One region of the Ensifer sp. EB106-03-01-XG145 genome, then DNA from elsewhere that is predicted to be linked to it. Evidence: riboswitches for the same ligand, from Rfam matches in the RefSeq annotation. Region 1 holds a riboswitch; each other region holds the start of a gene.

The links. Region 1 has a riboswitch for cobalamin ahead of cobU (bifunctional adenosylcobinamide kinase/adenosylcobinamide-phosphate guanylyltransferase). Riboswitches for the same ligand answer to the same signal wherever they lie in the genome.
Region 2: it holds a riboswitch for cobalamin, as region 1 does, so the genes downstream of both, AC3WWH_RS04180 (aromatic ring-hydroxylating oxygenase subunit alpha) here and cobU (bifunctional adenosylcobinamide kinase/adenosylcobinamide-phosphate guanylyltransferase) in region 1, are expected to answer to the same signal.
Region 3: it holds a riboswitch for cobalamin, as region 1 does, so the genes downstream of both, bluB (5,6-dimethylbenzimidazole synthase) here and cobU (bifunctional adenosylcobinamide kinase/adenosylcobinamide-phosphate guanylyltransferase) in region 1, are expected to answer to the same signal.
Region 4: it holds a riboswitch for cobalamin, as region 1 does, so the genes downstream of both, nrdH (glutaredoxin-like protein NrdH) here and cobU (bifunctional adenosylcobinamide kinase/adenosylcobinamide-phosphate guanylyltransferase) in region 1, are expected to answer to the same signal.

What each region holds. Positions count from the first base shown of each region.
Region 1 is NZ_JBYTEC010000016.1:76,900-84,415, reverse strand. Features, by position in the region: gene AC3WWH_RS27270 (cobyric acid synthase) at 1-627, shown strand, start outside; gene AC3WWH_RS27265 (class I SAM-dependent methyltransferase) at 780-1,406, shown strand; gene AC3WWH_RS27260 (adenylate/guanylate cyclase domain-containing protein) at 1,447-3,678, opposite strand; cobalamin riboswitch at 3,922-4,070, shown strand; gene cobU (bifunctional adenosylcobinamide kinase/adenosylcobinamide-phosphate guanylyltransferase) at 4,507-5,034, shown strand; gene cobW (cobalamin biosynthesis protein CobW) at 5,034-6,098, shown strand; gene cobN (cobaltochelatase subunit CobN) at 6,200-7,516, shown strand, end outside.
Region 2 is NZ_JBYTEC010000001.1:863,673-871,188, reverse strand. Features, by position in the region: gene AC3WWH_RS04200 (BA14K family protein) at 10-462, opposite strand; gene AC3WWH_RS04195 (hypothetical protein) at 634-765, opposite strand; gene AC3WWH_RS04190 (glycoside hydrolase family 25 protein) at 869-2,020, shown strand; gene AC3WWH_RS04185 (FAD-binding oxidoreductase) at 2,025-3,119, opposite strand; gene AC3WWH_RS04180 (aromatic ring-hydroxylating oxygenase subunit alpha) at 3,121-4,365, opposite strand; cobalamin riboswitch at 4,470-4,678, opposite strand; gene AC3WWH_RS04175 (DUF6656 family protein) at 4,992-5,591, shown strand; gene AC3WWH_RS04170 (L-threonylcarbamoyladenylate synthase) at 5,671-6,645, shown strand; gene AC3WWH_RS04165 (FAD-binding oxidoreductase) at 6,790-7,516, shown strand, end outside.
Region 3 is NZ_JBYTEC010000010.1:80,784-88,299, forward strand. Features, by position in the region: gene AC3WWH_RS22305 (sensor domain-containing diguanylate cyclase) at 1-350, shown strand, start outside; gene AC3WWH_RS22310 (LacI family DNA-binding transcriptional regulator) at 325-1,344, opposite strand; gene AC3WWH_RS22315 (phytanoyl-CoA dioxygenase family protein) at 1,449-2,642, shown strand; gene AC3WWH_RS22320 (SDR family oxidoreductase) at 2,730-3,542, shown strand; cobalamin riboswitch at 3,684-3,895, shown strand; gene bluB (5,6-dimethylbenzimidazole synthase) at 3,942-4,637, shown strand; gene AC3WWH_RS22330 (DUF2865 domain-containing protein) at 4,694-5,800, opposite strand; gene AC3WWH_RS22335 (acyl-homoserine-lactone synthase) at 5,928-6,569, opposite strand; gene AC3WWH_RS22340 (helix-turn-helix transcriptional regulator) at 6,712-7,449, opposite strand.
Region 4 is NZ_JBYTEC010000002.1:305,777-313,292, forward strand. Features, by position in the region: gene AC3WWH_RS10040 (multidrug effflux MFS transporter) at 1-814, shown strand, start outside; gene nrdF (class 1b ribonucleoside-diphosphate reductase subunit beta) at 899-1,873, opposite strand; gene nrdE (class 1b ribonucleoside-diphosphate reductase subunit alpha) at 2,053-4,206, opposite strand; gene nrdI (class Ib ribonucleoside-diphosphate reductase assembly flavoprotein NrdI) at 4,176-4,592, opposite strand; gene nrdH (glutaredoxin-like protein NrdH) at 4,605-4,826, opposite strand; cobalamin riboswitch at 5,123-5,347, opposite strand; gene AC3WWH_RS10065 (hypothetical protein) at 5,637-5,948, opposite strand; gene AC3WWH_RS10070 (LysR substrate-binding domain-containing protein) at 6,079-7,023, shown strand; gene AC3WWH_RS10075 (aspartate/glutamate racemase family protein) at 6,981-7,516, opposite strand, start outside.

The DNA of each region.
Region 1 (7,516 bases):
GATCTCGTCTTCGTCCGGCCGGGCAACCCGATCCCCGCCGATGCCGGCCTCGTCGTCATCCCCGGGTCGAAATCGACCATCGGCGACCTCATCGATTTTCAGGCGCAAGGCTGGGATCGCGATCTCGAGCGCCATGTGCGCCGCGGCGGCCGTGTCATCGGCATTTGCGGCGGCTACCAGATGCTCGGCCGGCGCGTGACCGATCCTCTCGGTATCGAAGGCGGCGAGCGCGCCGTCGAGGGCCTCGGGCTTCTCGACGTCGAGACCGAGATGGCGCCGGAAAAGACGGTGCGCAACAGCCGCGCCTGGTCGCTGGAGCATGACGTGGCGCTTGAGGGCTACGAGATCCACCTGGGCAAGACGCAAGGGGCCGATTGCGACCGGCCTTCGGTGCGCATCGACAACCGTGCGGATGGCGCGCTTTCTGCCGACGGCCGGGTGATGGGCACCTATCTGCACGGGCTGTTCACGAGCGACGCCTATCGCACAGCACTTTTGCAGAGTTTCGGCATCGAAGGCGGGGCGAGCAACTACCGCCAGTCGGTGGACGCGGCGCTTGACGATGTCGCCGGCGAGCTGGAGGCGGTACTCGACCGGCGCTGGCTGGACGGGCTGCTTGGCAGATAGCCGAAGAAGGGGGCGTCAGCGGAGATCGTCGGGATCCGGGCGACAGAAGGGACCAGCCTCAAACCCCAGCATCTTCCACCGTTCCGCTGTAGAATTCACTGGGAAGAAAGGAGCGCTCAACTACGGCCGCGCGCTCGGAGACAGGTGTTGCAATGCAGGACGAAACCAGACGAGCCCATTGGGACAAAGCCTATCAATCGAAAGGCGAAGCGGGGGTCAGCTGGTTCGAAGATGCGCCCGCCGTTTCGCTCGATCTCATCCGCAGGCACGTGACGATCGCCACCGCGTCGCTGATCGATGTCGGCGGCGGCGCCTCGCGGCTGGTGGACGCGCTGCTCGACGAGGGCATGAAATCAGTGACGGTGCTCGATCTGTCGCCGGCGGCGCTCGATGCCGCCAGGGCAAGGCTCGGGCTGCGGGCCGACGCGGTCCACTGGGTTGCGGCCGATGTGACCGCGTGGCGGCCGGATCGGACCTACGACATCTGGCACGACCGCGCCGCCTTTCATTTCCTGACCGATCCGGACGACCGGGCTGCCTATATCGAGCGCCTGACGGCGGCCGTCGCGCCTGGCGGGTACGCGGTTATCGCCACCTTCGCGCCCGATGGTCCGGAGCGCTGCAGTGGCCTACCGGTGGTGCGCTACGATCCGGCGGCACTCGCCGAAGTGATCGGACCGTCCTTCCGGCTTGTCGAGCATGTCAAGCACCAGCACACGACCCCGTGGAATTCGACCCAGGCCTTCCAGTTCAGCGTGCTGCAGCGGGTGACGCACTAGGGCCGCAACCGGTTTGGCGCCTGCGTCGCTTCTGCCATGGCTAGCGCACCTGCGAGAAGGTGAAGGCTCTGTCGCCATGGTACCAGATGAACTCGTTTTCCCGGGCGCTCAGTCCTCCGGGGTTCCGCGAGACCACCCCACAAAGGTTCGTCGTTTTCAGCCACAGGAAACAAACCTCGTCCTTCTCGAACCGGACCTCGACGTTGCTCATCCTGCCGGCGCCGAGCGAAGCCCAGTCTCCCGTCAAGGTGGCGATGCCCTCGGGCGAAACGACAGCTTCATGTTCCTCGCCCGAATCCAGCATGCGTCCACGCAACCGGTGCCCGAAGAACAACGAACGGAGCTCATCGGCTGGCAGCCTGTCGCGAATGCTGACGTCGGTGTTCATCAGGGTCTCAGGCACGCCCGCCAGGCGCAGTCCCTGATAGAGCTTCTCGCTGGCATGCGGCTGCGCCAGGTCCAGCGGCGGGCGCTCTGAAATGCAGACGGGCGTTCCGCCACGGCTGATGCGAAGCGCGTCGTAGCGGGCGACTGCCGCCTCAGCCTCCGCGCGGTGACCGAGATGTCCGGCGGCAGAGGCAAGGAGAAGGAAAGGACCGTCATCCTGGGGGTTGAGCGCGATGCTGCTTCTCGCCGCCGCTGCTGCTGCTTCGAAATCCTCCAGGCTGAACTGCGTCAGGCCGAGGACGTACAGGAAGAAGGACGGGGAGTGCGGATCGAGGCGGATCGCCGTGCGGATATGGGGCAGGGCCTCCGCCGGCCGACCGGCGGATGTCAGCACGAAGGCCGTCAATGCGTAGCTCCAGGAGTCGCCGGGTTCCAGCGCGATCGCTTCCTTGAGGTCTGCGAGCGCGTCGGCATGCCGCCAGTCCACTTCGGCAAGGAGGGCCGCTGCCTGATAGGCGAGTGCCGTCTTATGTTTCTGCGCCATCCGCAGAAACTGCCGCGCCTTGGCTCGCGCCTCGAAGCGCGTGATGCCCAGCTGATAGTGCCAGCGCCACAGATAAATGCGCGCATAGACCATGGCTGCGGCGGCATAGGCACGTCCATAGGCGGGATCGAGCGCAATCGCCTGGTCGAAATAGGGCAGTGCCTTCGCGAAGTCTTCGGGCGTGGTGCGCCGGTGGTGCTCCCAGCCGCGCAGGAACGCATCGAAGGCCGCCGGCACGGTCGTTTCCTTGCGCCCGAAGGCCATCTGCTGGTCAGGATCCAGCCGCAACGCAAGCGCTTCGGCAATGCCGCGCATCACTTCGTCCTGCAGCGCAAAGGCGTCGGTGAGCGATCCGTCGAACTTTCCGGCCCAGACGTGACCGCCATCCAGGGAATCTATGAGCTGCGCATTGATGCGAAGTTGCTCTCCGGCACGCTGGACGCTGCCTTCAAGCACATATCTCACACCGAGTTCTTCCGACACCTGCCTGGCTGTCACCGATCTCCCCTTGTAGGTGAACGTCGAGTTGCGCGCGATGACGAACAGGCCGGAGATCTGGGCCAGTTCGGTGACGAGGCCGTCGGTCATGCCATTGGCGAAAAACTCCTGCTTGGGGTCATCGCTGACATTGGCAAACGGAAGCACGGCGATCGAGGGCTTGTCTGCTTGGCTGAAGTCCACAGCCTGAGCCGGACGGATGTCGGCAGGCGGCTGCCACGGGCGCCACCAGGCGGCGCCGGCGGCGGCTGTGAATGCCAGGGCAGATGCCGCTGCCAGGGCGACCCAGCGTCTTCCACGGTGCGCCCTGGCCTTCGGCTTGCCGGCGTGGGCTTCGTCCAGCCAGAGACGGTAGGTCCGAACCGGTTTTTCGACGTGTTTCAGGCGCTGCTCGCCGAGAAAGACGAAACCGACATCGAGGTGCTTCTCGACCTGGTCGTAGGCGGTGCCGGAGATGACGATGCCGCCCGGTTCGGCCAGGCTCTGCAGGCGCTCGGCGATGATGACACCATCGCCGTGGATGTCGTCGCCCTCGACGATCACGTCGCCAAGATTGATGCCGATGCGGAATTGCAGCCGCCCCGCGTCCACGCCGCGACTTTCAGATTTGGCGCGCTGCACCTCGACCGCACATCGGACCGCCTCGACGACGCTGTGGAACTCGACCAGCAGGCCGTCGCCCATGGTCTTGATCAGCCGGCCGCGATGCGTCTCGATGCTTTGTTCGAATAGTTCGTGCAGGTCGGCCTGAAAGCGGGCGCAGGTACCCTCCTCGTCGGCCTGGGTAAGCAGCCCATAGCCGCAAACGTCGGCAATCATCACGGCGGCGAGCCTGCGTTCCATGTGCCTACCGGATAAACGAAGCCCCTCGGGTCGGTTGCGGGATGGTTCAGCGACCTTTGCACGTCCATAGGACGCGCGGCGCTGCAGTTTAACGCAACATCTGTAATTGCTAAAATATGTTCGTTCGCGATCTGCCATTCGCCTCATGTCCGGTGCGGCTTCGCGCTCGACAAATCGTCGCGCGACGCAAGTCGGCCGGGGAGGTGTCGCAAGCGTCGATTGACTTTGCGGCGCCCGCTTCCTAATCATCGGATGTTGGATGGTTCCCCCTTGTCGTGGCGATCGGGGGGAATAATTGGGAATGTGACGGATGGACCCAAACCGGGCATCCTTATCGCAGCCGACCCCGCGACTGTAGAACGGTCAGGGTTCGCCATCGGGCTCAAATTCAGAGCTGCCAGCCGGTTGCATGGGGCAATCGAGGCAGTGCGGAATCGAGCCGGAAAAGCCACTGGCGTGGCATCGTGATCAGCCGGGTTGGACGCCTCTTCTTCTACGAATCGTCCGCCTTTCATGATGTCGCCCACAGCACCCATGCGTCGGAGACGACGCGCAAAGGTTCGCTGTGGCACTGGAAAGCGCCGGGAAGGTGAGGCGGGCCGCTCGGGTCCTGACATCGGAACCTCGTCCATTCGGGGCGAGGCGATGTGGGGCCCGTGACGCCGTGAGCCAGGAGACCTGCCACCCGACATGGGCATTCCGCCCGAGGAGACGTGTCGTCTCCAACGCCATCACGGAGGTTGTTTTGGCTCTCAGATACTTTCCCGAACGCGCCGCCGGCGCGTCGAACGGCTGTTGCCATCTGCCGCTGACCTTGGCGCGGTCGCGATGAGCAATCCCAGCGCCGGACCGGTCCTGGTCCTCGGCGGCGCCCGCTCCGGCAAGTCCAGCTTTTCCGAGAAGCTCGTCGAAGCGTCCGGTCTCGCCAAACATTATGTCGCCACTGGCCGCGCCTGGGACGACGAAATGCGCGCGCGCATCGATCATCACAGGACGCGCCGCGGCGAAGGCTGGACGACGCACGAGGAGCCGGTCGATCTCGTCGGCATTCTGCGGCGCATCGACGACCCCACCCATGTCGTTTTGATCGACTGCCTGACGCTGTGGGTCACCAATCTCATGCTTGAGGAGCGCGACATCGAGGCGGAGTTCGCAGCGCTCGCCGCCTTCCTGCCGCAGGCGCGGACGCGCCTCGTTTTCGTTTCCAACGAGGTCGGCCTCGGCATCGTGCCCGAGAACCGCATGGCCCGCGAGTTTCGCGACCATGCCGGCCGGCTTCACCAGATCGTTGCGGAGAAATCCGCTGAAGTTTACTTTGTCGCGGCCGGTTTGCCGCTGAAAATGAAGGGTGAATAATGACCACTGCGAGAACCAGCCACGGCAAGATCCCGGCGACCGTCATCACCGGCTTCCTCGGCGCCGGCAAGACGACGATGATCCGCAATCTGCTGCAGAACGCCGACGGCAAGCGCATCGCGCTGATCATCAACGAGTTCGGCGATCTCGGCGTCGACGGCGACGTCTTGAAGGGCTGCGGCGCGGAGGCCTGCACCGAGGACGACATCATCGAACTTACCAATGGCTGCATCTGCTGCACCGTTGCCGATGATTTCATCCCGACCATGACCAAGCTGCTCGAGCGCGAAAACCGCCCGGACCATATCATCATCGAGACCTCGGGCCTGGCGCTGCCGCAGCCGCTGATCGCCGCCTTCAACTGGCCGGACATCCGCAGCGAAGTCACCGTCGATGGCGTCGTCACCGTGGTCGACAGCGCTGCTGTTGCCGCCGGCCGCTTTGCCGACGACCATGACAAGGTCGATGCGCTGCGCGTCGAGGACGACAATCTCGACCATGAAAGCCCGATCGAGGAACTGTTCGAGGATCAGCTGACCGCTGCCGACCTCATCGTGCTCAACAAGACCGATCTGATCGACGCGTCCGGCCTCAAGGCCGTGCGCGACGAGGTTTCCTCGCGCACCAGCCGCAAGCCGACCATGATCGAGGCAAAGAACGGCGAAGTGGCCGCCGCCATCCTGCTCGGCCTCGGCGTCGGCACCGAAAGCGATATCGCCAACCGCAAGTCGCACCACGAGATGGAGCATGAAACGGGCGAGGAGCACGACCATGACGAGTTCGACAGCTTCGTCGTCGAGCTCGGCGCCATCGCCGATCCGGCCGCCTTCATCGATCGCCTCAAGGGCGTCATCGCCGAGCACGACGTGCTGCGCCTCAAGGGTTTTGCCGATGTGCCCGGCAAGCCGATGCGCCTGCTGATCCAGGCCGTCGGTGCCCGCATCGACCAGTATTACGACCGGGCCTGGGCGGCCGGCGAAAAGCGCGGCACGCGCCTCGTCGTCATCGGCCTGCACGACATGGACGAGGCGGCGGTGCGCGCTGCGATTGCTGCGCTCGTCTGATCGTTCATTGAATGAAATGATCTAACGCATTGAAATAACGCAATTCCGGACGGAAGCCGCTTCACGCGTTTCCGTTCGGAATTGCCCGAACGGACAAGATCATGCATCTGCTTCTCGCCCAGAAAGGAACGATCGCCGACGGCAACGAGGCGATCGACCTTGGGCAAACGCCGGCCGATATCCTCTTCCTGTCGGCCGCCGACACCGAGCTTTCCTCGATCGCTGCGGCCCACGGCCGGCGCGACGGAGGCCTGAGTCTGCGCATTGCCAGCCTGATGAGCCTGATGCACCCGATGTCGGTCGACACCTATGTCGAGCGCACGGCACGTCATGCGAAGCTGATCGTCGTCCGGCCGCTCGGTGGCGCCAGCTATTTCCGCTATCTGCTCGAAGCCTTGCATGCGGCGGCCGTCACTCACCGTTTCCAGATCGCGGTGCTGCCGGGCGACGACAAGCCGGACCCGGGCCTTGAACCGTTTTCTACGGTTGAGGCCGATGACCGCCAGCGGCTCTGGGCCTATTTCACCGAAGGCGGCGCCGACAATGCCGGCCTGTTCCTCGACTATGCCGAGGCGCTGGTTTCAGGCGCCGAGAAACCGCAGCCGGCCAAGCCTTTGCTGAAAGCCGGCATCTGGTGGCCGGGGCGGGGCGTGATCGGGGTTTCGGATTGGTTGAGTGTTGTGGGGGCTGGAGCCCCCGCATGCGCAAATCCCACCATCGCCATCTGCTTCTACCGCGCGCTGGTCCAGAGTGGCGAGACACGGCCGGTGGAGGCGCTGATCGATGCGCTGGCGGCGCAAGGGGTTCGGGTACTGCCGGTGTTCGTGTCGAGCCTCAAGGATGCCGTGTCCGTCGGCACGCTGCAGGCGATTTTTTCCGAGGCCGCACCCGATGTGGTGATGAACGCCACCGGTTTTGCCGTTTCCTCGCCCGGTGCCGACCGGCAGCCGACGGTGCTGGAATCAACCGGCGCGCCGGTGCTGCAGGTGATCTTCTCCGGCTCATCACGGCAGCAATGGGAGACATCGCCGCAGGGGCTGATGGCGCGCGATCTGGCGATGAACGTGGCGCTACCGGAGGTCGATGGCCGCATCCTTGCGCGCGCCGTCTCGTTCAAGGCGGCGTCGATCTACGATGCGAAAGTCGAGGCTAACATTGTCGGGCATGAGCCGCTCGAAGATCGGGTGCGTTTTGCCGCCAGCCTTGCCGTCAACTGGGCGAAGTTGCGTCGCACCGAACCCGCCGACCGGCGGATCGCCATCGTCATGGCCAATTATCCGAACCGCGACGGGCGCCTCGGCAATGGCGTCGGTCTCGACACACCGGCCGGCACCGTCGAAGTGCTGCGTGCCATGACGGCAGAAGGCTATGCGGTGGGCGACGTCCCGGAGGATGGCGACGCGCTGATGCGTTACCTG
Region 2 (7,516 bases), on a different contig from region 1:
TGCTCACCCTTAGCTATAGGGCGAATAGCACTGCTGGCGCGGGCCGCCATAGGGCTGATAAGTATTGTCATAGGCCCTGTAGGACCGGTACCGGTTGGCGCACCATTGCACATGGCGGCTGCCATAGACGGGAGCCGGACGCTCGTAGCGCGGAGGCTGGGCGATTGCCCCGCCGATGATCACGCCGGTGCCGAAGGCGGCCATCGGGTACCACCAACCGTTATAGTAACGGTATCCCGGACGGCGGTAGTTATAACCGCGGTAGCCATTGTAGTAGTAATAGTTGCCGCGGCGTTCATACCCCGGCCTGCGATACTGAACGTTCGTCGCGTCGTTCTGCCGCTCGACGCGCGGCGGCGTCGGCATGAACGCCTGCGACGGGGCCGCGGACGTCATCAGGACTGCCACGGCAATGATCGAAGAAAACCACCGGCTCTTCCCGGTCTTCAGCAAAGTCTTCATCAAAACCTCCATAACCGAATCCACGCTCCGCAGGGTGCCGAAAAATCGGGCAACCACGGGAACTTCAGCCTCTGCGTGATTTCACCCGGTTCGCTGCAAACCGGGGATGACCCTCAGCCGGGAAATCCGAAGCCAACCAGCAACGCATAAGTCACCGGTTTTGTTCCATCTTCAGGCATCGCGGCTGCTGCGGATCAGCAGCTGCAGATCGGCAGCAGTGACGGCTTTGGCGCATTCGTTCATCCGCCTGTCGGCGTCGAAGGCATCACGCGACACACCAATATTATGCAAGGCATTGCTCATATACAGCCGGAGGTCGGTATACTTTCGCGCGCCGCTCCAGCACAGTCCGCCTCGGGGGCTGGGATTTACGATACATTAACGATACTGTCGGCAATCTCAGAGAATGGCAAAGCGGTATATCTCCACCACAGGGATGATTCTGCGCCTCGCGACCTTTCTAGGTCTGGCTTTCGCGGCGGCGATCGCACGCGCCGGTGAACTGGAGCCCTGGAAGACCAAGTCCAACGCCATCATCGTCGATGCCTATGAGATGAACAGCATCGACTGGGAAACGATGCTTGCGGACAAGCGCATCTCCGGCTTCATCGCCAAGGCCTCCGACGGCCTGCCCGAAAGCTTCTCCTGCACCGGCGACCACAACGGCGACACCTTCAACCACTGCAAGACCATGTGGCGCAAATACGCAGTCAGCCGCGAGCTCTACCAGACCCGACGCATGATCGCCCGCACGCACGGGCTGCTGTGGGGTGCCTACCATCTCGCCCGTCCCGGCAATCCCGTCGACCAAGCAAACCATTTCCTCGACTACGCCGAGCCGCGCGACGACGAGTTGATGGTTCTCGATCTCGAGGGCATCGATGCCGAGAAATACATGTCGCTAGAGGATGCCGCGATCTTCGCCGGCCACGTCAAGACCCGCACCGGACGTTATCCGATCCTCTATACCAACCACATCACGGCCAAATATATCGCCGCGCACCGCGCCAAGCACCGGCTGCTGTCGCGCCTGCCGCTCTGGTACGCGCGCTACAAGCCGGATATCCGCCAGGTCTTCCCGATGGGCAATTGGGAAAGCTATGCGTTGTGGCAGTTCTCGTCCGGCATCAATTGCGGCAAGCGGCGTTGCCCCTACCGGGTACCGGGGACGCTCGACGATATCGACGTGAATGTCGCTGCAATGTCGCCGCTGGCGCTGAAAGCGATTTGGGCGCAGGGTGCCTTGCTGCCTGAAAAGCCATTGCCGCTCGCCCTCGTCGCTCAAGCCGAGCAAGGGACGGGCATGCACGCGGTCGCACGGGCGACCGCAACGCTTAGCGAGCCGCTGCTTGTCAGCCGTGCCGGTGCCACGAGCGGCGCCGGCAGCGGCGTCGACATGTTGGTGACAGGCTCGATCGACTTCGCTCGCCACGAGCGCGCCCTACAGGTGGCGGTCGCCGCCGATGACGCGGCACAGGGCGGTTGTGGCAGCGCAGTTGCCAATGCCGACACGCTACGGCGCGTTGCAATCAAGCCTGCGCCCTGCAACACGCCCTGATCCTTCAGGCTTCGATCTGGACATCTCCCAGCGGCCGCGAGCAGCAGGCGAGGATGTAGCCCTCGTCGATCTCGTCATCGAGAATACCGCCATTGTGGTTCATCTCGACCTCGCCCGCGACCTTCATCACCCGGCAGGTGCCGCAGATACCGCCCTCGCAGGCAGCGCCGATCCTCACACCATTGGCACGCGCCGTCTGCAGGATCGTTTGGCCGGGTTTCGCCTCGACCTCCTTGCCGCTCATGGTGAAGGCGACCTTGGCCGCCTGAACCTCACCATCATCGCCGGCACCGGCGCGCACGGCGATCTCTTCCGCGGCAGGTGCTGCCGCCGGCTGGAAGCTCTCCTCGTGATAGCGGGCCATGTCGAAGCCGGCTGCCTTCAGCATCTCGCGCACACCGCGCATGAACGGTTCCGGACCGCAGCAGAACACCGTGCGCTCCTGGAAGTCGGGAGCGAGCAACGGTAGCTTGGCACCGTCGATGCGGCCGCGCAGGCCATGCCAGCCGTGACGCGCCTCGTGCCCCTCGACGATGAAGCCGAGGTTCAGCCCGGACATCTGTGTCGCCAGAACCTCGAGCTCCGAGCGAAACAGAAGGTCGTCCGGCCGGCGAGCACAGGAGATGAAGGTGACATCGGTCTCCGGCACGCAGTCGGCCATCCAGCGCGTCATCGACATCATCGGGGTGATGCCGGATCCGGCGGAGATAAACAGGTACTTTTCGCCGGGATGACGGACGAAGCTGAAATCTCCGAGCGGTCCAAAAGCCCGGAGCTTCATGCCCGGCTTCAGGTGATCGAACATCCAGCGGGTGCCGACGCTGTCGGCCTGCGCCTTCACCGTGACGGCAATTGACAGCGGTCGCGATGGCGTCGACGACAGGGTGTAGGTGCGCATGACCGGTTCGTCGGCGACCGGCAATTCGAGGGTGACGAACTGGCCGGGCAGATAACGAAACCAGGCGGGCTTCTCCGCACGGAAGGTGAAGGTCATGACATCGGCGGTTTCGACAACCGCCGATGTGCATTCGAGCATCTGCTGCCGGTCGATCCAGACATGCAGTTCGTCGAAATGATGGAAGGAGGACGCCATCTGCATGTCAGGCGACCTTTGAGAGCGGAGCCGCATCGCCCTGCAGGCGCTGCTCCATGAACTTGCAGTACCATTCGACGAACTGCATCACGCCACCCTCGTGCTCCGGCGAATACGGACCGGGCTCATAGGCCGGCGAGCGGATGCCGAAGGCATTTTCCTCGACGATCTGGCGATCCTGGTCGTTGGTCTCGGTCCAGACATGAGTCAGATCCTCGAGCGTGTAGTCGACACCTTCGACCGCGTCCTTGTGGACCAGCCACTTCGTTGTCACCTGCGTGAGTTCCGGCCCCAGCGGCAACACGCGGAAGGTGATGGCGTGATCCGAAAGCACGTGGTTCCAGGTCGTGGGGTAATGGAACATCAGGAGCGTGCCGATCTGCTTCTGCCTGACATCGGCCGACAGCGCCCTTTTTACGGCGGGCGCACCCGACATGGTGTAGCTTTCGGCATTATCGACCAGCGGCATGCGCGCGGCGCGGAACTGGCCGGTCGGCGACATCCGGAACTCGCTCGGCAGGCCCTCGGCCTCGCACTTCGCCCAATGGGCGGCAATCACCGGATCGTCCTTGGCGCCCTGCACCCCGGTCGCGGTCGGCGCTTCCGGATAGGTCCGGCAGAGTTCGGGGTGATTGGCGGCGCAGTGGTAGCACTCGCGGTTGTTCTCCCAGACGAGCTTCCAGTTGCCCTTTTCGATGATGGTGCTTTCGAAGGCGACCTTGGTCTCTCCCAGCCGGTGCGGCGCGAGGTAGGGGAATGCCAGCTCGCGGAAGGCGGCGAAATCCGCCGGCGTCTCCGACAGGTTGATGAAGATGTAGCCGCCGACCGTTTCGCAATGGATCTGCTTCAGGCTGTGGGCTGCCTTGTCGAAGTCTTCGCCCATCTGGCGTGCGAAGAGCAGCGAGCCGTCGAGCTCGTAGGTCCATTGATGATAGGGACAGACGAGCTTTGCCGAAGAGCCCTTGTGCTGCGTGCAGACGCGGGAGCCGCGGTGGCGGCAGGAGTTGTGGAGCGCGCGGATCGTGCCCTGGCGATCGCGGGTGATGACGACCGGATAGTCGCCGACCTGGACGGTGAAATAGTTGCCGGCCCGCGGGATTTCGCAATCGTGGCCGATGAACAGCCAATCCCGATACCAGATGTTTTCCAGGTCCTGCCGGTAATAGTCGGGGTCGATGTAGAAGGCCCGATCGAGGCTGTAGCCGTCACGCCGGCCCTTCAGCTTGCGAAGCATATCGGTCTTGGTATCCATGTCCTGTCCTCATGCGCCATGTTTCGGAGAGGCAGGACAGGAACCCGCATGGGCGCACGCCCATGCGTTTTAGGCTCCGATCCGGCTGCCCGCCGCAACCCGTTACGGTTATGTCTGTCAAGGCTGGTTTCCGGGCTCAGGAGCCGTCCTTCGAAGGACCAGCCCGGCGCCTTCCCGGACGGAAAACCGTCCAGTGGCCTTTTGCCGAGGCTTTCGCTCCACCACCGTTGCGGGGGCAGCGCCGGGATTTGACCGGCTTCCCAATTCTCCGCCTTCCCCTTTGGAAGACGACACCTTGAGTAAGGATATGTAAGCGCGGAAGGCGCCTCGGCAGGCGCCGGATAGCGACATTCAATTCCAGAATGACGACACGATCGAAACCGCCTTTTGGAAACGGATGCGAGAATTTTTCACTTTATAAACATATAGATAGATCAAAAATTGGGCAGATGCCGGCTTTTGTGACTGACATGACGCAGACACAGGAAGGCTTCGCCCGTTTGCGACATTCCCATGAATGTGCAGGGGCATCTTCCGCGAACGAAAGGAAATCCTTCATTAACCATAAGCCACTAGGCTTGCCGGCGGACGAAGATGTCCGGCAGGCAGACGGCGCACTGACGATCATGGCAAAGTTCAGATATTACGACGCTGCGGCCGAGAAGCCGCCGGCGGTCATGCCGAAGACGGCCGTGCACACCGAGTTTCTGCGCACCGGCAGGATCAACCGCCGGCAATGGCTGCCGAGCGAGCGACGGTATCTGAGCTACGAAGAAGTCGCGGACAGGACCGGCAAGAAGCTCGCGACCGCCGGTGACACGACGCACAAGCGGATCAACGGCTTTCATGCCTCGATCCAGTTTCCCAAGCTGATTTTTCACCGCACGCTCGTCGGCAAGCCGCATCTCGGCTATTGCCATGTGACGGCGGCGCGGACGGCGGTCACGCCTTCCAAGGACATCAACTGGTCGTTCTACTTCGCCAATTTCTTCAGCGACCTTGGTGATGAGACGCATTTCTTCGACCGTATCCAGAGCGGCTATTCCCGCATGTATTTCGCGGTCGCGATCGAGCCGAACGCCGAAGACGGACAGATGGTCATCAACCGCAACGTCCGCGACAACGGGCTCCTCTTCCGCACGGACGACCCCAAGGTTGCTCTCAAGAACGTGCTGATGCTGGGTGCCCGGGACTCCGCGCTGCGCCGCATTATCCGCAGTCTCTGAGGCAGCAACCGAACGCCCCCAAAAAAATCGTTCTGTTTTCCCGGCACGTCCGTTAAGGAAGCGTCGGAAAGGAAACGGCATGGCAGAGATCATCGACACAGGCAGGGAACCGGACCGCGCGATCGAACGCGCCTGCGCCGTTCTTGCCGAAGGCGAACCGGTCGCGATTCCCACCGAAACCGTCTATGGCCTTGCCGCCGACGCCACCAATCCCGATGCGATCAGCCGCATCTACGAGATGAAGGGCCGGCCGCGCTTCAATCCGCTGATCTCGCATGTCTCCGACATGGCGATGGCCGAGGCCCATGTGCGCTTCGACCCGATTTCCCGACGCCTGGCGGAAACCTTCTGGCCCGGACCCCTGACGCTGATCTTGCCGCAGCGGCCCGATAGCAGCGTGCATGCGCTGGCCTCGGCCGGCCTCGACACGCTTGGCATCCGCATGCCCGACGGCTTTTCGCGCCGGGTGATCGCCCGCTTCGGGCGGCCGCTCGCAGCGCCCAGCGCCAACACCTCGGGCAAGATCAGCCCGACCAGTGCGGTCCATGTCGATGCGGATCTCGGCGAAAAGCTGAAACTGATCCTCGACGCAGGCCCGGCCGAAATCGGCTTGGAGTCCACGATCATCAAGGTCGATGGCGACGAGATCCGGCTGCTCCGCCCCGGCGGCCTCGATGCCGCAGAAATCGAGCGCCTGCTCGATCGTCCGGTGATCCGACCGGAAACGGCGGGAGCAACGATCGAGGCGCCGGGCATGCTGGCCTCCCACTACGCGCCCGGCGCGGCCGTCAGGCTCGATGTTGCCGATGTGCGTGCGGGCGAGGCCTTGATCCGCTACGGCGGCGGCCGGATCGCCGGCGAGGAACAGGCGGCCATCGTTCTCGATCTCAGCCCGACCGGAAATCTTCACGAAGCGGCAGCCAATCTCTTCGACTACATGAAGCGGGCCGACGCCAGCGGCGCTGCGACGATCGCCTTCGGGCCGATCCCTTCGGAAGGATTGGGAGAAGCGATCATCGACCGGCTGCAGCGTGCGGCGGCGCCGCGAGGGTGAGATCGCGTGCGGCTTCTCCTCCGCACCCCGCCCTCACCGGACGGCCGCGATTGCGGTTATGATCGCAGCCGATAGGAACCGAGGATCGTGTCTTCAGATCGACCGATCCGATAGCGCGCTCAAGCGCAGTGCGAAGGCAGACTCATGACGACCCTTCCCTCTCCTGAACTCATCGCCTCCTTCGTCGAGATCGTCGGCAGCGCCAATGCGCTCACCGCCGAAGCGGACAAGGCGCGCTATCTCGTCGAATCCCGCGGGCTCTTTCGCGGCACGACGCCGATGGTGCTTCGCCCCGGTTCGGTCGACGAAGTCTCTCGCATCATGAAACTCGCCAGCGCGACCCGCACCGCGATCGTACCGCAGGGCGGCAACACCGGCCACGTGGCCGGACAGATCCCGCGGGAAGGCAAAGCGGACATCGTGCTTTCGCTCGAACGGCTGAACCGGATTCGCGACGTGGATCCGGTCGGCAACGTGATCGTCGCGGACGCCGGATGCATTCTCGCCGACATCCAGAAGGCAGCGGACGATCACAATCGCCTGTTCCCGCTGTCGCTCGGATCGGAAGGCTCCGCGCGTATCGGCGGCAATCTCTCCACCAATGCCGGCGGCACGGCGGTGCTCGCCTATGGCAACATGCGCCAGCTCTGCCTCGGCCTCGAGGTCGTGTTGCCAACCGGCGAAATTTGGGACGGGCTGCGCCGGCTGAAGAAGGACAATACCGGCTACGACCTGCGCGACCTCTTCATCGGCGCCGAGGGCACGCTCGGCGTCATCACCGGCGCGGTGCTCAAGCTATTCCCGAAACCGCTTGGACATCAGGTAGCCTTCGCCGGTGTCGGCAGTGTGGAGCATGCGCTCGCTCTCTTCG
Region 3 (7,516 bases), on a different contig from region 1:
GGCTCGGCGGCGACGAGTTTGCAATCATCCTCGGCGATTGCAGCGAGACCGACGCTCGGAGCCTTGCGACTGGTCTTGTCGCCGATGCGCAGACACCGGTTGCGTTCAACGGCCAACTGCTGGTCGTCGGCGGCAGCGCCGGCATCGCCTTCGCGCCGCGCCATGGTTTGACCGCGCGTGCCTTGCTGCTGGCGGCAGATGAGGCGCTCTATCTTGCCAAGCGACGTGGCCGTAACCGCGTCGAGACCGCTGACGATACGGTGCTGCCGGACGATACCTCCGGCGAGCAGCCAACCGCCGGGCCAAGCGGCCCGGGCGATTTTTCTACTCCGGTACGTTATAGGGCGTGATGACCACCACGGCAGAAAGCTGAGGGCCGACTGCGGCGGACGGCACGCGGCCGTAAAGCATGATCGTGCGGAAGGCCGTGCGCGCGTCGGTCTTCAGGTCGTGATGCAGGACGAAATGAATGCGCCGCGCGCGCAGCAGCGCCAGATTGTCATCGTCGAGATCATGGGCGATGTAGAGCGCGCAGTCACGGTTGAGACGATCGAAGGCCGCGAGCACCGAGCGGTTGCCGCCGCCGATCGAATAGGCGGCATTGATGTCGCGGTTGGCGGCGAGCGCTGCGTCCGCCAGCGCGCCGGTTTCGCTATCGCGACCATGCCCCTCGCTGATCTCGACGATCCTGATTGTCGGATAGTGCTGACGCAACACTCGGCGAAAGCCGATTTCGCGCTCTTCCTCACCGCGGAAGCGGCCGCTGGATAGCGTCACGAGGACCGTGGCCGCGGCACCTGCAAAGCGTTCGCCAATCAGATAGGCAGCCGTTTCTCCGGCCGCCCGGTTGTCGGCGCCCGCATAGGCGGTGCGCTGGGAGTTGGGAAGGTCGGTCACCAGCGTCACGACGGGAATGCCGCCTGTCTCGAAGCGTGCGACGGCGCCAACGATCTCGGGCACATCCGGCGCCTTCAATACCAGCCCGTCGGTTCCGCGCAGGCGTATGCGGTCGAGCAGTTGCACGATGTCCTGCGGGCGCATGGTCTCGGCGAAGTGAAAACGGCAGCGAAAGATCGTCGGCGCCAGCGTCATGGCTTCGCTTTCGAAGGCCCGCCGTACCGCATCCGTAAAGCGCTCCGGCGCCTCCATGACGATATCGATCGCGAACTTGCGGCCCTGAATGTCGAGCCCCGCCTGCTGCTTTTCCAGCTCCTCGATGGCCGCGCGAACCCTGGCGATGGTCTGGCGGCGGACACCCGGGCGCTCGTTGAGCACGCGATCGACCGTCGCGGTGCTGAGACCGGCCTGAAAGGCGATGTCCTTGACCAGAAAGGGATGGGCCACCGCCGCTGCTCTCCTGATGGATTTTTGATGGATTCTTGCTCTATATCATGTTTTGCCGCCGCCTATAGTCGTGTCCATCAAGATGTTCCGGAGGAGGAAACGGGATGAAGACCGACAACAGTGCGAGGCAGCGGATCGAGCGTGTCTGGCTCACCGAAGCGGCCTGCGATATCGAGGCGTTCCGCGCGGAGGTCGAGCGCCGAACCAACCTGGCCGACTATCCCTATGCTTCAAGCTGCGACCAGAACGTGTTGATCTACAACAGCGCCGAGCTGATTGCAGCCTGCGGCAATGCCGAGGCGCGGCGGGCGGTGCTTGCCGAAATCTGTGAGGCGCTGGCGACCGGCCCGGGTGTGGCGGTCTTCAAGCGCGCCTTTGCCGATACCACCGCGGTGGATGTCGCGAGCACCGTCTTCGACGAGATCATCGAGGAACAGCATCGCACCAGCAGCGGCGGCGGCGATCATTTTGCCAAGCCCGGCGCCAATGATCGCATCTGGAACTCGCTGGAAAAGCACTGCCTGAAGGCGCCGGAAAATTTTGCAGCCTATTATGGCAATGCCATCATCGCGCTTGTCAGCGAAGCTTGGCTCGGGCCGAATTACCAGATGACGGCGCAGGTGAACCGCGTCAATCCGGGCGGCGCGGCACAATCGGCGCACCGGGACTACCATCTCGGCTTCCAGACCGCCGCGGTGATCGAGCGCTATCCGGCGCATGTTCACAAGCTTTCGCCGGTGCTGACCCTGCAAGGGGCGGTCGCCCATTGCGACATGCCGCTTGAAAGCGGGCCGACGCTGTTCCTGCCCTATAGCCAAACCTATGTGCCGGGTTATCTGGCGCTCAATCGGCCGGAGTTCCGGGCCTATTTCGACGAGCACCATGTCCAGCTCCCGCTCGAAAAGGGCGATGTCGTCTTCTTCAATCCGGCGCTCTTCCACGCCGCCGGCAACAACCGCTCCACCGACATCCGCCGCGTGGCGAACCTGCTGCAGGTGTCCTCGGCCTTTGGCCGGGCGATGGAAACGGTCGATCGGCTGACGATGAGCGCGACGCTCTACCCGGCCTTGAAGGCGTTGCTGGCGAAGGGCAAGCTGACCGATGCGGAAGCGGCCAATGCCATCGCGTCCTGCGCCGAGGGCTATTCCTTCCCAACCAATCTCGACCGCGACCCGCCGCTTGGCGGGCTGGCGCCGAAGACCCAGGCGCAGTTGATGCGCGAGGCACTGACCGCAGGAACGAGCGAGCAGGATTTTCAGGCCGCACTCGACGCGCAGGCGAAGCGCAAGCTGAGCTGACGGTCCGACAGCACATCCGACAGGCTCCCGGAGCGTTTCGCCCGGGGCCGCACCTGTTTTACACGATCATCCGAGGGAGGAATTTCAATGAGCGGACAAATGGAAGGCAAGATCGCCATCGTCACCGGCGGCACGCAAGGGCTGGGCGCAACGATCGCCGGCCTATTCGCCGAACGCGGTGCGGCAGGCATCGTCATTTGTGGGCGCAACGCCGCAAAGGGAAAGGCGAAGGCCGAAGAAATCGGCAAGGCCAGCGGCGCGAAAGTGGTCTATGTCGAGGCCGATCTTGAAAAGGTTGACGACGCGCGCAAGGTCGTTGCCGCCTGCGATGCGGAGTTCGGCCGGGTCGATGCGCTGGTCAATGCCGCCGCTATCACCGATCGCGGCACGATCCTCGACACGACACCGGAACTGTTCGACCGCATGTTCGCCATCAACGTGCGGGCGCCGTTTTTCCTGATGCAGGAGACGGTGAAGGTGATGCGGCGTGAGCAAACGGAAGGCACCATCGTCAATATCGGGTCGATGTCGGCAATGGCCGGGCAGCCCTTCATTGCGGCCTATTGCTCGTCGAAAGGCGCTCTGGAGACGCTGACCAAGAACACTGCCTATGCGCTTCTGCGCAACCGCATCCGCGTCAACGGCCTGAATATCGGCTGGATGGCTTCCGAAGGCGAGGACCGCATCCAGCGCGAATTTCACGGCGCTGCCGCGGATTGGCTCGAAAAGGCGGCCGCCAGCCAACCCTTCGGCAGGCTCGTCGATCCGGCGGAGGTGGCGCGCGCCTGCGCCTATCTGTCTTCCGCGGAATCCGGGCTGATGACCGGATCGGTGATCTGCTTCGACCAGTCGGTCTGGGGCGGCTATGACGGTTCGCCGCATCCGGTGGCGCCGCTCTAGATCACGATGATTTTGGGTCGGATCGACCCAAAATCATAAACGTGATCGATCCTCAAAAGTTAGAGCGGAATGCGGGCGGAAAACCGCGCGCACTTTTCCTCATCCCGCTCTGACGGGCGCTTGTCTTTCCTTGGCGGCTGTGCCCTTATGACGCCGTCAGGTGCCCGCGCGAGCGGGAGAATCGGGAATCCGGTGTCATTCCGGAACGTGCCCAACGCTGTGACGGGGACGGTCGCCTCTAGAAGTGCCTTGAATTGATTCAAGGCTTTGCCACTGGATCCTCAATCGATCTGGGAAGGTGAGGCGACCGGTTGAACCGAAGTCAGAAGACCGGCCTGGCGAGATAGACCGAACCCCGCGCGGACGGCGGGAGGTTTTCGCATTGTTGGGGATCGAACGATGCTGACTGAACAGAAGGGCGGCCTTGCGGCTGCCGGTGCCTTTTCGCCGGACGAGCGGGAGGCCGTCTACCGCGCCATCGAAACACGCCGCGACGTGCGCGACGAATTCTTGGCCGAGCCTCTTCCCGACGATCTGGTGAAACGCCTGCTTGCCGCGGCGCACAGCGCGCCGTCGGTTGGCTTCATGCAGCCCTGGAATTTCGTACTGGTGCGGGGGGCAGAAACGCGCGAGCGCGTCTGGCAGGCGTTTCACCGCGCCAATGATGAGGCCGCCTTGATGTTCGAGGCAGAGCAGCAGGCCAAATACCGCTCGCTGAAGCTTGAAGGCATTCGCAAGGCACCGCTCAGCATCTGCGTCACCTGCGACCGCACACGCGGCGGCGCCGTCGTTCTCGGGCGGACGCACAATCCGCAGATGGATGTCTATTCGACGGTCTGTGCCGTGCAGAACCTGTGGCTTGCGGCGCGAGCCGAAGGCGTTGGCGTCGGCTGGGTCAGTATCTTTCACGAGGCGGAGATCAAGGCGATCCTCGGCATTCCCGATCATATCGAGATCGTCGCCTGGCTCTGCCTCGGTTATGTCGATCGCCTTTACCAGCAGCCCGAACTGGCGGTGAAGGGATGGCGGCAACGCCTGCCGCTGGAAGAACTGGTGTTTGAGGAAGGCTGGGGGAACTGCAGCGAGAGTTCCTAAAGCCCGTCGCGCAAAAGTGCGCAGCGATCGCGACGCGCTTTAAGGCGGCGCCGGGTTCAGTTCTGGACCGGTTGATAGGCCGGTCCCTTCGGGTGCTTCAGGTCGATCGAGGTTTCTTCCTGCGGCAGGAAGGTCGGACCGACGACGCGCACCTTGCTCTTGGACCGGTCGTAAGGCCTCTCCTCGGCCGGCGCCGTGGCGGTCGTGGTGTCCGCCGGCTTCTTGGTTTCGATCACGACGATGGATGACTGATCGTCGCCGATCTTGGTGCCGGTCGTTTTCGGTGAGGTTGCGGCAGTCTGCGGTATCTGGCAGCCGCACATGCCGGGCTTGCTGATGCCGCGTGTGCGATAGGCGAACGCATTGGGCATTTCGGTATAGGGTAACCCGGTCACGGCCGAGACCATCTGTTCGCTCTCTTCCGTGTTGATATCGTGGAAGTAGAGTTCGGTTTCGGCGCCAGGACAGCGCGCCCGGCAGGCCTGTTCGTCCCGCGGGAAGTCGGCCGGCGTCGCATCCGAGGAGATCGGGAAGAAAGCGCCGTCGCAGGTGCGCACGCACATGGTCCTGAGTGTTCCGCGATAGTAGCCATCCTGCGGCGCATAGCCGTCTTCGCCATGCCCGAGCATCGGCCCGTAGGCGTCGTCAGGTGGCAGGTCGGCAATGATGTTGCGGTGCGTTTCGGGCTCTTCGGGCTCGACGCTCGCGAATTCTTCGCTGTCGCTGTAGCAGCCGTTGATTTCAAGCGCGGCAAGGATACGGCGGCGACTGTCTTCGCTGCCGCCGGCGACGATCTGCTCGCGCTCCGACTTCAGCATGCGCAGATTGTCTTCCATCTCGGCTATGAGGCTGTCGAGCTCCCCGCAGCTGTCGGGGTCGCCGCCATCGAAGGTGACGACGCTGCCGCCACCGCAGCCCGCGCGGCGGCGGTCGTTCTTCGCCCGGCGCAGCTCGATATTCTGTCGTGAGATGGCGCTGGCATAGTCCCGGGCATCCGCAGTGGTGGCGACCATGTCGGGCAGTTGCGCAAGCCGGGTATTCAGCCGGTCGCACACGGTCGATGCCAGCGAAGGATCGGCACCGACCAGGGCCAGCGGCACAAGCACCACAGCGACGTGTTTCAAGCGCGGGAACACGGGCGAAGTCTCTTCCTGATGCCGCATGATGCCGGCCTTCTGATATGGGCGGCTGCCAGCGGCAATTCCTGTTTCACCTCCATCATAGAGCTTGTCGGTGATCGTGCAACGACAAGCGGCGGTTTGCGTTAACGGCTCCGGCCGGCGATGGCATTCAAGCGGCGCGGGCGGTTTCGAGCGACATCGGGCGTTCGAGAACGGTGCCTTCGATGGCGGCAATGGCCTTCATGCGCTGAAGCAGGTCGTTAGTCACTTCCCAGGCGACGGCAACGGCGAAGACCGAGCCGATGCGATGGGGTTCGGCAATGCGCTCGCCCGGGCATCCCATGCGGCGGAACATGCGCTCCAGGAACACGTCGGTGACCGTGACGATGTGGCTGATGCCGGAGGCGAGACCGAGTTCGCCGACACCGCACATCAACTCGGCGGCGGCGATCGTCACCTGATTGGAGGCGCGGTCCTGCGAAATCTCGGGCTCGATGCAGAAGCGGCTCGATTCCCACACCGAGGCGCTGCGGATTTCCGGATTGTCGCCGAGCAGGATCGGGAAGGTATCGTCCAGCATGTTGGGGCCGAGCGTCGGCAGCAGCCTCAGCGAGCCACGCAGCCGGCCGTCGGGAGCGTAGGATAGCACGTAGAGCGGGTTCGCCGTGTCGTAGTTGTCGATTTCCCATGCGCCGTCCGTCTGAACGTCCCACTTCAGGAAGTCGTGGAAGACGCGCTTGCGCAGCCGGAACATGTCGTCGACGGCCTGCGGGTGCTGTGCTCGGGTCTTTCCGTTCAGGATCCTGATCATCTTTTTCTCCATCCTTGTCTTGGGATGGGCGGATGCTGTCAGGCTGGCGGCGGTCGCGTAACTGTCGGTAGTGACAGTTTAAATCAGCGATATTTCCCACTAGATTTCGAGGGGTTTTGGGAGGGCATTGGCGCGAGCTGCGTCAAACGGTGGGGATCAGCGCATGGCGGACGGCCTGGGCGACCGCTTGCGTGTTGGAGACGACATTCAGCTTGCGCCTCGCATTGGTCATGAAGAAGCGCACAGTGCGTTCGGAAATGCCGAGGATAGTGGCGATTTCCCAATAGCTCTTGCCGGCGGCGGCCCAGGTCAAAACCTCGGTTTCGCGACCGGTGAGGCGCATGTCACGCGCCGAAAGGCCGCCGGCCATTGCGCCATGTTCCAGCATGGCCGCATGGAAAAGATTCGCGGCGAGCTGGAAATCGCGCAGATGTTGGCGCCGATAGGCCGTCCATTCGTCGGCCGGCATGTTGACGTTGATTGCCAGCAGCGCCGTCCGACCTGCGGGCGATGGCAGCGGCAAGGCAACGCCCTCGGTGGAAATGCCGATTTCCTGCGCGGCCTGGAACAAAGGCTCGCATTCCGGGAACCGATGTCGCGCCATCGTCCATTCCACCGGGCGCACGCCGCCAAGCGCGAGCTTCAGGATCGGATCGATTCGGTGAAGGCCGCGCGAACGGTAGATCTCGGCGGCATAGGCGCCGAAGGTGTGATGCAGGCGGCAGATCTTGAGCTCGTCCGCATAGGGCTCGGCTTCGAGGTACAGGAGATGGGCAATGCGGAACGTGCGGCGCATCAGCGTAAAGAAATGAGCGGGCTCGACACAGCCCCCGCCTTCCAGGATTTCCAGCATGTCGAGGACAGCCTGCTGCTCAGTCATGCCACAACACCGAATCTCGTCCGAAGCCACAGCATGGTTAGAGGTTCACCTTTTGTCCAGCGCAAAC
Region 4 (7,516 bases), on a different contig from region 1:
GGCGGCACGGCTGATGTCGCTCCTGATGCTCGTCTTCAGCATTTCGCCGATCCTGGCGCCACTGGCCGGCAGCGCGGTGATCCAGTTCTACGGCTGGCGCGGCGTATTCTATGCGGTGATGATCGCCGCCTTCATCGGGCTGATCCTGCTGTCGACGCAATTGCAGGAGACCCGACCCAAAAAGGACCGCGCCGATAGCAGCCTGGGGAGCGCACTCGCCGCCTACCGCCTGCTGCTCAGAGATCGCAACTTCCTGACGCTCACCTTCATCGGCGGGCTCGGGATCTCCGGGTTCCTGGTCTATCTCGCCAACTCGCCCTTCGTGCTGATCGACCATTACGGGCTGACGCCAACGCAATACAGCATTGCCTTTTCGATGAATGCCGTTTCGTTCTTCGCGGTGTCGCAGGCGACCGGCTGGCTTGGCGAGCGTTTCGGCCTGGTGCGGGTGATGCACCTCGCCGTCGCCGCCTTTGCGCTCACCATGGCCAGCATGTTCATCGTCATGAGCCTCGGCTTCAACCAGTTGCCCGTCATGGCCGCCTTCCTGTTCGTCGGCTACGGCGTGCTCGGTCTGGTGATCCCGACCTCGGCGGTGCTGGCGCTTGAGGATCATGGCGAAATCGCCGGCACGGCATCGGCGCTGATGGGCACGCTGCACTTCGTCACCGCCGCGGTTGCGATGGTTGTCGCAAGCTTCTTCTTCGACGGAACCGCCCTGCCGATGGCCGGTGCCATCGCGGCTTGCGCGCTTGCCGCCTTCCTGCTGACGCAGGCCACCATCGGCCGCAGCCGGGTGGTCGCGGCGGAATAGCCGCACCCCTTTGATGCGCGGAGCCGCCCAAAGACATCATGTCCTCGGGCGGTTCTTCATGTTCCCGCAGGTGCCTGGGGTTCCTCAGAAATCCCAGTCCTCGTCTTCGGTCGCGACCGCCTTGCCGATGACGTAGGAGGAGCCGGAACCGGAGAAGAAGTCGTGGTTCTCGTCGGCGTTTGGCGACAGCGCGGAGAGAATGGCCGGATTGACCTTGCAGGCCTCAGCCGGAAACAGCGCCTCGTAGCCGAGGTTCATCAGCGCCTTGTTGGCGTTGTAGTGCAGGAACTTCTTCACGTCCTCGGTAAGCCCGACGCCGTCATAAAGGGCTTCCGTGTATTTCGCCTCGTTGTCGTAGAGTTCGAGCAGCAGGTCGAAGGCGAAGTCCTTGATTTCCTGCCGGCGTTCCTCGGTCAGCCTCTCCAGGCCGCGCTGGAACTTGTAGCCGATATAGTAGCCGTGTACCGCCTCGTCACGGATGATCAGCCGGATCATATCGGCGGTGTTCGTGAGCTTGGCGCGGCTCGACCAGTACATCGGCAGATAGAAACCGGAATAGAAGAGGAAACTTTCGAGGAAGACGCTGGCGACCTTCTTCTTGAGCGGATCGGCGGAGGCATACTGCTCCATGATCAGCGCCGACTTCTTCTGCAGGAACTCGTTTTCCTCCGACCAGCGGTACGCATCGTCGACATCGGGCGTCGGGCACAGCGTCGAGAAGATCGAGGAATAGGAGCGCGCGTGCACCGCTTCCATGAAGGAGATGTTGGAAAGCACCGCCTCCTCGTGCGGAGTGATGGCATCCTCCATCAGCTTGACGGCGCCGACGCCGTTCTGGATCGTGTCGAGCAGCGTGAGGCCGGTGAAGACGCGGATGGTGAGCTTCTGCTCCTCCGGCTTCAGGGTCGCCCAGGAGGGGATGTCGTTGGAGAGCGGCACCTTCTCCGGCAGCCAGAAATTGCCGGTAAGCCGGTTCCAGACCTCCAGATCCTTGTCGTCCTCGATGCGGTTCCAGTTGATGGCGCGGATGCGGCTCGCTGGCTTGTTGTGCATGTTCATTTCGTTGTCCTCTCGGGCGTGGACGCCCCTCATCCGCCTGCCGGCACCTTCTCCCCGCTTGCGGGGAGAAGGCATATGCCGCGCCATCTCGCATAATCTGGGCCGTCAGTGTGGCAGGTACCCTCTCCCCGCAGGCGGGGAGAGGGTTAGGGTGAGGGGCACTTAATGGGAACGCGGCGCTACAACGCGCAGGAAACGCAGCCCTGGACCTGCGTGCCCTCAAGCGCCATCTGGCGAAGGCGGATGTAGTAGATGGTCTTGATGCCCTTCTTCCAGGCGTGGATTTGCGCGCGGTTGATGTCGCGCGTCGTCGCCGTGTCGCGGAAGAACAGGGTCAGCGACAGGCCCTGATCGACATGCTGGGTCGCAGCCGCATAGGTGTCGATGATCTTCTCCGGCCCGATCTCGTAGGCGTCCTGGTAATATTCGAGGTTGTCGTTGGTCATGAAGGCGGCCGGATAGTAGACGCGGCCAATCTTGCCTTCCTTGCGGATCTCGATCTTCGAGACGATCGGGTGGATAGAGGAGGTCGAGTGGTTGATGTAGGAGATCGAGCCCGTCGGCGGCACCGCCTGGAGGTTCTGGTTGTAGAGACCACCTTGCATGACCGCCTGCTTCAGTTCCAGCCAGTCTTCCTGCGTCGGGATGGAAATGCCGGCCGCTTCGAACAGGGCCTTTACCTTTTCGGTCGCTGGCAACCATTTGGCCCCGGTGTATTTGTCGAAATATTCGCCGGACGCATATTTCGAGTTCTCGAAGCCCTTGAAGGTCACGCCCTTCTCGACCGCCAGCCGGTTGGATGCGCGGATGGCGTGATAGGTCACCGTGTAGAAATAGATGTTGGTGAAATCGATGCCTTCCTCGGAGCCGTAGAAGACGCGCTCGCGGGCGAGGTAGCCGTGCAGGTTCATCTGGCCAAGGCCGATCGCATGGCTGTCGTCATTGCCCTTCTCGATCGAAGGCACGGAAGAGATGTGGCTCATTTCGGAGACGGCGGTGAGCGCGCGGATCGAGGTCTCGATCGTCTGGCCGAAATCCGGACTGTCCATCGCCGCGGCAATGTTCAGCGAGCCTAGATTACAAGAGATATCCTTGCCCATCTTTGCGTAGGAGAGGTCGTCGTTGAATTCGCTCGCCTCGCTCACCTGCAGGATTTCCGAGCAGAGGTTGCTCATGGTGATGCGCCCGGCGATCGGGTTCGCCCGGTTCACCGTGTCCTCGAACATGATGTAGGGGTATCCGCTCTCGAACTGGATTTCGGCAATGATCTGGAAGAAATCGCGCGCCTTGATCTTCCGCTTGCGGATACGAGCATCCTCGACCATCTCGCGGTACTTCTCCGTCACCGAAATTTCGGTCAGCGGCACGCCGTAGACGCGCTCCACGTCATAGGGCGAGAACAGATACATGTCCTCGTTGTTGCGGGCGAGCTCGAAGGTGATGTCCGGGATGACGACGCCGAGCGACAGCGTCTTGATACGGATCTTCTCGTCGGCATTTTCCCGCTTGGTATCGAGGAAGCGCATGATATCCGGGTGGTGGGCATGCAGATAGACAGCACCTGCTCCCTGGCGGGCGCCAAGCTGGTTGGCATAGGAGAAGCTGTCTTCCAAGAGCTTCATCACCGGGATGATGCCGGAGGACTGGTTTTCGATCTGCTTGATCGGTGCGCCCATCTCTCTGATGTTGGTGAGCGACAGCGCCACGCCGCCGCCGCGCTTGGAGAGCTGCAACGCGGAATTAATCGCGCGGCCGATGCTTTCCATATTGTCCTCGACCCTAAGCAAGAAGCAGGAGACGAGCTCGCCGCGTTGCTTTTTGCCGGCATTGAGGAAGGTCGGCGTCGCCGGCTGGAAACGGCCGGAAATGATCTCGTCGACGAGATCGCGGGCAAGCTGTTCGTTCCCGCGCGCCAGCGTCATCGCCACCATACAGACGCGGTCTTCGTAGCGCTCCAGGTAGCGCTTTCCGTCAAAGGTCTTCAGCGTATAGGACGTGTAGTATTTGAACGCGCCGAGGAAAGTCGGGAAGCGGAACTTCTTCCCGTAAGCGTGGTCGTAGAGGTCGCGGACGAAGTTGAAGGAATACTGATCCAGCACCTGCTGTTCGTAGTAGCCCTCGGTCACCAGATAATCGAGCTTCTCCCTGAGGTTATGGAAGAAGACGGTGTTCTGGTTGACGTGCTGGAGGAAGTACTGCTTCGCCGCCAGCCGGTCCTTGTCGAGCTGGATGCGCCCCTCTTCATCATAGAGGTTCAGCATCGCGTTCAGCGCATGATAGTCGAGCGCTGCTTCCGTCGCCTTCAGGGGGCGTTCGAGTGTTGAGACGTCCAAAATCGTTCCATCCCGTTTCTGACATTGGCGACGTCCTCCTCGGTTCCGAGCAGCTCGAACCGGTAGAGGTAGGGCACCCGGCACTTGGCCGCGATGACGTCGCCGGCGATCCCGTAGGTCGCGCCGAAATTGCTGTTGCCCGCAGCAATCACGCCGCGGATGTGAGAGCGGTTGCCCGCATCGTTGAGGAAGCGGATCACCTGTTTCGGCACGGCGCCCCGGCCGTCGTCGCCGCAATAGGTGGGCACGACCAACACGAAGGGCTCGGAAACCGTAAGTGAAGCCTTACTTTCCTTGAGCGGTATGCGCGCTGCGCGAAGGCCGAGCTTTTCGACGAAGCGATGGGTGTTTTCCGAGCGGCTGGAAAAATAGACGATCAGGCCCACCGCCTGTCTCCTCTAGGAAAGCGCGCTGATCTTGTCGGGGCGAAAACCCGCCCAGTGTTCGGGGCCGGCGACGACGACGGGAAGCTGCATGTAGCCGAGGCCCTTGACCGTTTCGAGCGCGTCTTGGTCGATGGAGATATCAATGATCTCGTAGTTGACGCCCTGGCGATCGAGCGCCCGGTAGGTCGCGGTGCATTGGACGCAGGCGGGCTTGCTGTAGACGGTAACGTTCATTTCTTCCTCGTTTGGTCGGCTGGATGAGAGCATGAGAAGGCGCACGGACACGCAACCGCGATCCGGCGAAATGCAGGGCTGTCATGGCTGTGGCTCGCTCGGATCTGGACGCCCGGGCATGCCTCTTCGTCAGTTGCGCGGGAAACCGCGCCTCTTGATTGGCGAGCGATAGAATTTCAATGACGCGGACATGACTTCACCCCGAAGCTTTCGACAGGCTGCCGGGGAGATGTCGAGACGATCAGGCAGGCTCATCCTGCCGCACGCAACTCAACCTCTCCGGACACCCCGCCCGTGGACGTTTGTTGCTCGAGGCAGGTCTCCTGGCTCACGGGTCTCAGCTTCCATCCCGACCTTCCCGAGGCCTCATGCCTCAGTGGTCCAATTCCGGACAGTCGCTCGCCGTCTACAGTTGCGGGGGCAGCTACGGCATAGCCTGGCGAAAACTCGCCGACGCACCGTATTCCCGTCTTAGCTCTCAATCCCTGCGAATCGAGAGAACCTCGAACACTAGATATAGTAGTTCATCGCAAATCTGCGTCAATAGGTTCGAGGTGCCTGAAGCCGGGGAGAGAAGGTGATTTCTTTCGCCGTGTGGATAACAAGGAGTAAACCGCGGGATGCGGCGAAACCTGTGGGTGGAGAGCTTCTCGGCTTCGAGCCCGGCGCTTGCTCCGTTGCCGATCACTTGCGAAGAGGCTCCGGCACGCCGCTTTCAGAAACGCCACGCCGGATCGCTCTCGAATTCGGTCCGCGGGCTGGCAGGTGGCAGATCACGACAACTGCGCTGTCTCTTGCCTCTGCGTTCCGTCAATCGCAGAGCGACATGCTTACGTCTTTGTTTTCTCCGGGCTGGGCTCGAGGCGAAGCCCTTGCCATTTGCGGCGCGTCGCCGCAATCCCGCTCCGGCGAGGGCGGTGACTTGCGCGGATTGCCGTCCGTCGGCCAATGCCACGGATCGGCACCATCGTCGATGCGCGCCCGGACGGTCTCGTGATCCCGCGTGAGGCCGATATCCTTCAGCTGGAATTCGCTGAACGTATCGATGGCGATGGTCGGGTTGAGTGCGTTGCCGGCCCAGTTCAGGGCATGAAGGATCGTTGATCGCACTGCGCTAAGCATTGCTATCCTCTTTGTTTTTGCTGTTGTGTTCGCGAAAAAAAGTGAGGATTTTTGCTGCTTCGCGCAAAGCGATTTCTCGCATGCAGGCATAAAGAATGCTTATCTCAGAACCATGAGCAAGATTCCTCCCATGAGTGCCGTGCGCGCCTTCGAAGCGGCCGCCAGACATCTGAGCTTCACCCGCGCCGCCGACGAGCTCGGCATGACGCAGGCGGCGGTCAGCTACCAGATCCGGATCTTGGAGGAGCGCATCGGCACGCCGCTCTTCGTTCGTCTTCCGCGCGAGGTGAGGCTGACGGCGGCCGGGCGGCAACTGGCGCCGAAGGTGACCGAGGCGATCGATCTTCTCGGGGCTGCGTTTTCCGAGATCGCCGACATGACCGAGCACCACCTGCACATTTCCGTGCTACCGACCGTCGTCTCGAGCTGGCTCGGTCAGCGGCTCGCCTCGTTTCAGACGGCCCATCCGAACATCAGCATCCGGGTGCACATGTCGACCGAACTGATCGACTTCAAGCGTGATGCGATCGACCTCGTGGTGCGCAGCGGCAACGGCGACTGGCCCGGCAACGACGTGTTTCCGCTCTTCCCTATCGATTACATGCCGGTCTGCACACCGTCTTTCATGGAGAAACACCAGCTCAAGCATCCCTCGGACGTTCTGCGCGTACGGCGCTTCGGTAACGCCAGCTGGTGGCGGCGATGGATGATCGAAACCGGCGTGGAACCACCGGCGAGCAACGGCACCGAACTGATCTTCGACGTTCAGGCGATGGACGTCGCCACGACACTTGCGGATCACGGCATTGCCATCGCCGTCTCGACCTTCCTGCTGGAGGAACTCAGAAACGGCAAACTCATCCGGCCGTTTGACCATGTGGTGCAGGACGGCCGGGCCTATTGGCTGGTCTACCCGCAGAGCCACCGGCGGCAAAAGAAGATCCAGGCCTTTCGCGAGTGGATCATTGCCGAGGCCGATGCATCGAATGCGCTGCTGGCGACCGTCGTGGGCGATTCCAGGTCGGCATCACCTCAAGCCGGGGTCGGAGCGAGCGCGCTCATGAAACCTGAATAGGGCTTGCTGAGCGGCGACGCATAGGCCCCGCGCTTACTGGTCATAAGTCCCTGTGACACGAGTGCTTCCGCCTGTTTGACCGCGGCCGAAACGCCGTCGATGACAGGGACGTCATAGTCCGCTTGGAGCGCACGGGCGAGATCGGCCATGCCGGCGCAGCCGAGCACGATCGCTTCTGCGCCATCCTGATTGAGCGCCAGCTCGATCTCGCGCCGGAGTTTGGCGAGCGCGTCTGATGCCTTGTCCTCCAGTTCGAGCACCGGGATGTTGGCGGCGCGGACCCTTGCCCGGTCGCCCATGCCGTAATGCCGGACGAGATTCTCGATCAGCACCCGTGACCGTTCGAGCGTGGTGACGACGGTGAAACGTTGCGCCAGCATGGCAGCGGTCGCGACGGCGGATTCGCAGAGCCCCACCACCGGTATGCGGGCGAGCGCACGGGCCGCCTCGAGGCCGGTGTCGTCGAAGCAGGCGATGACCGCGGCATCGGCGC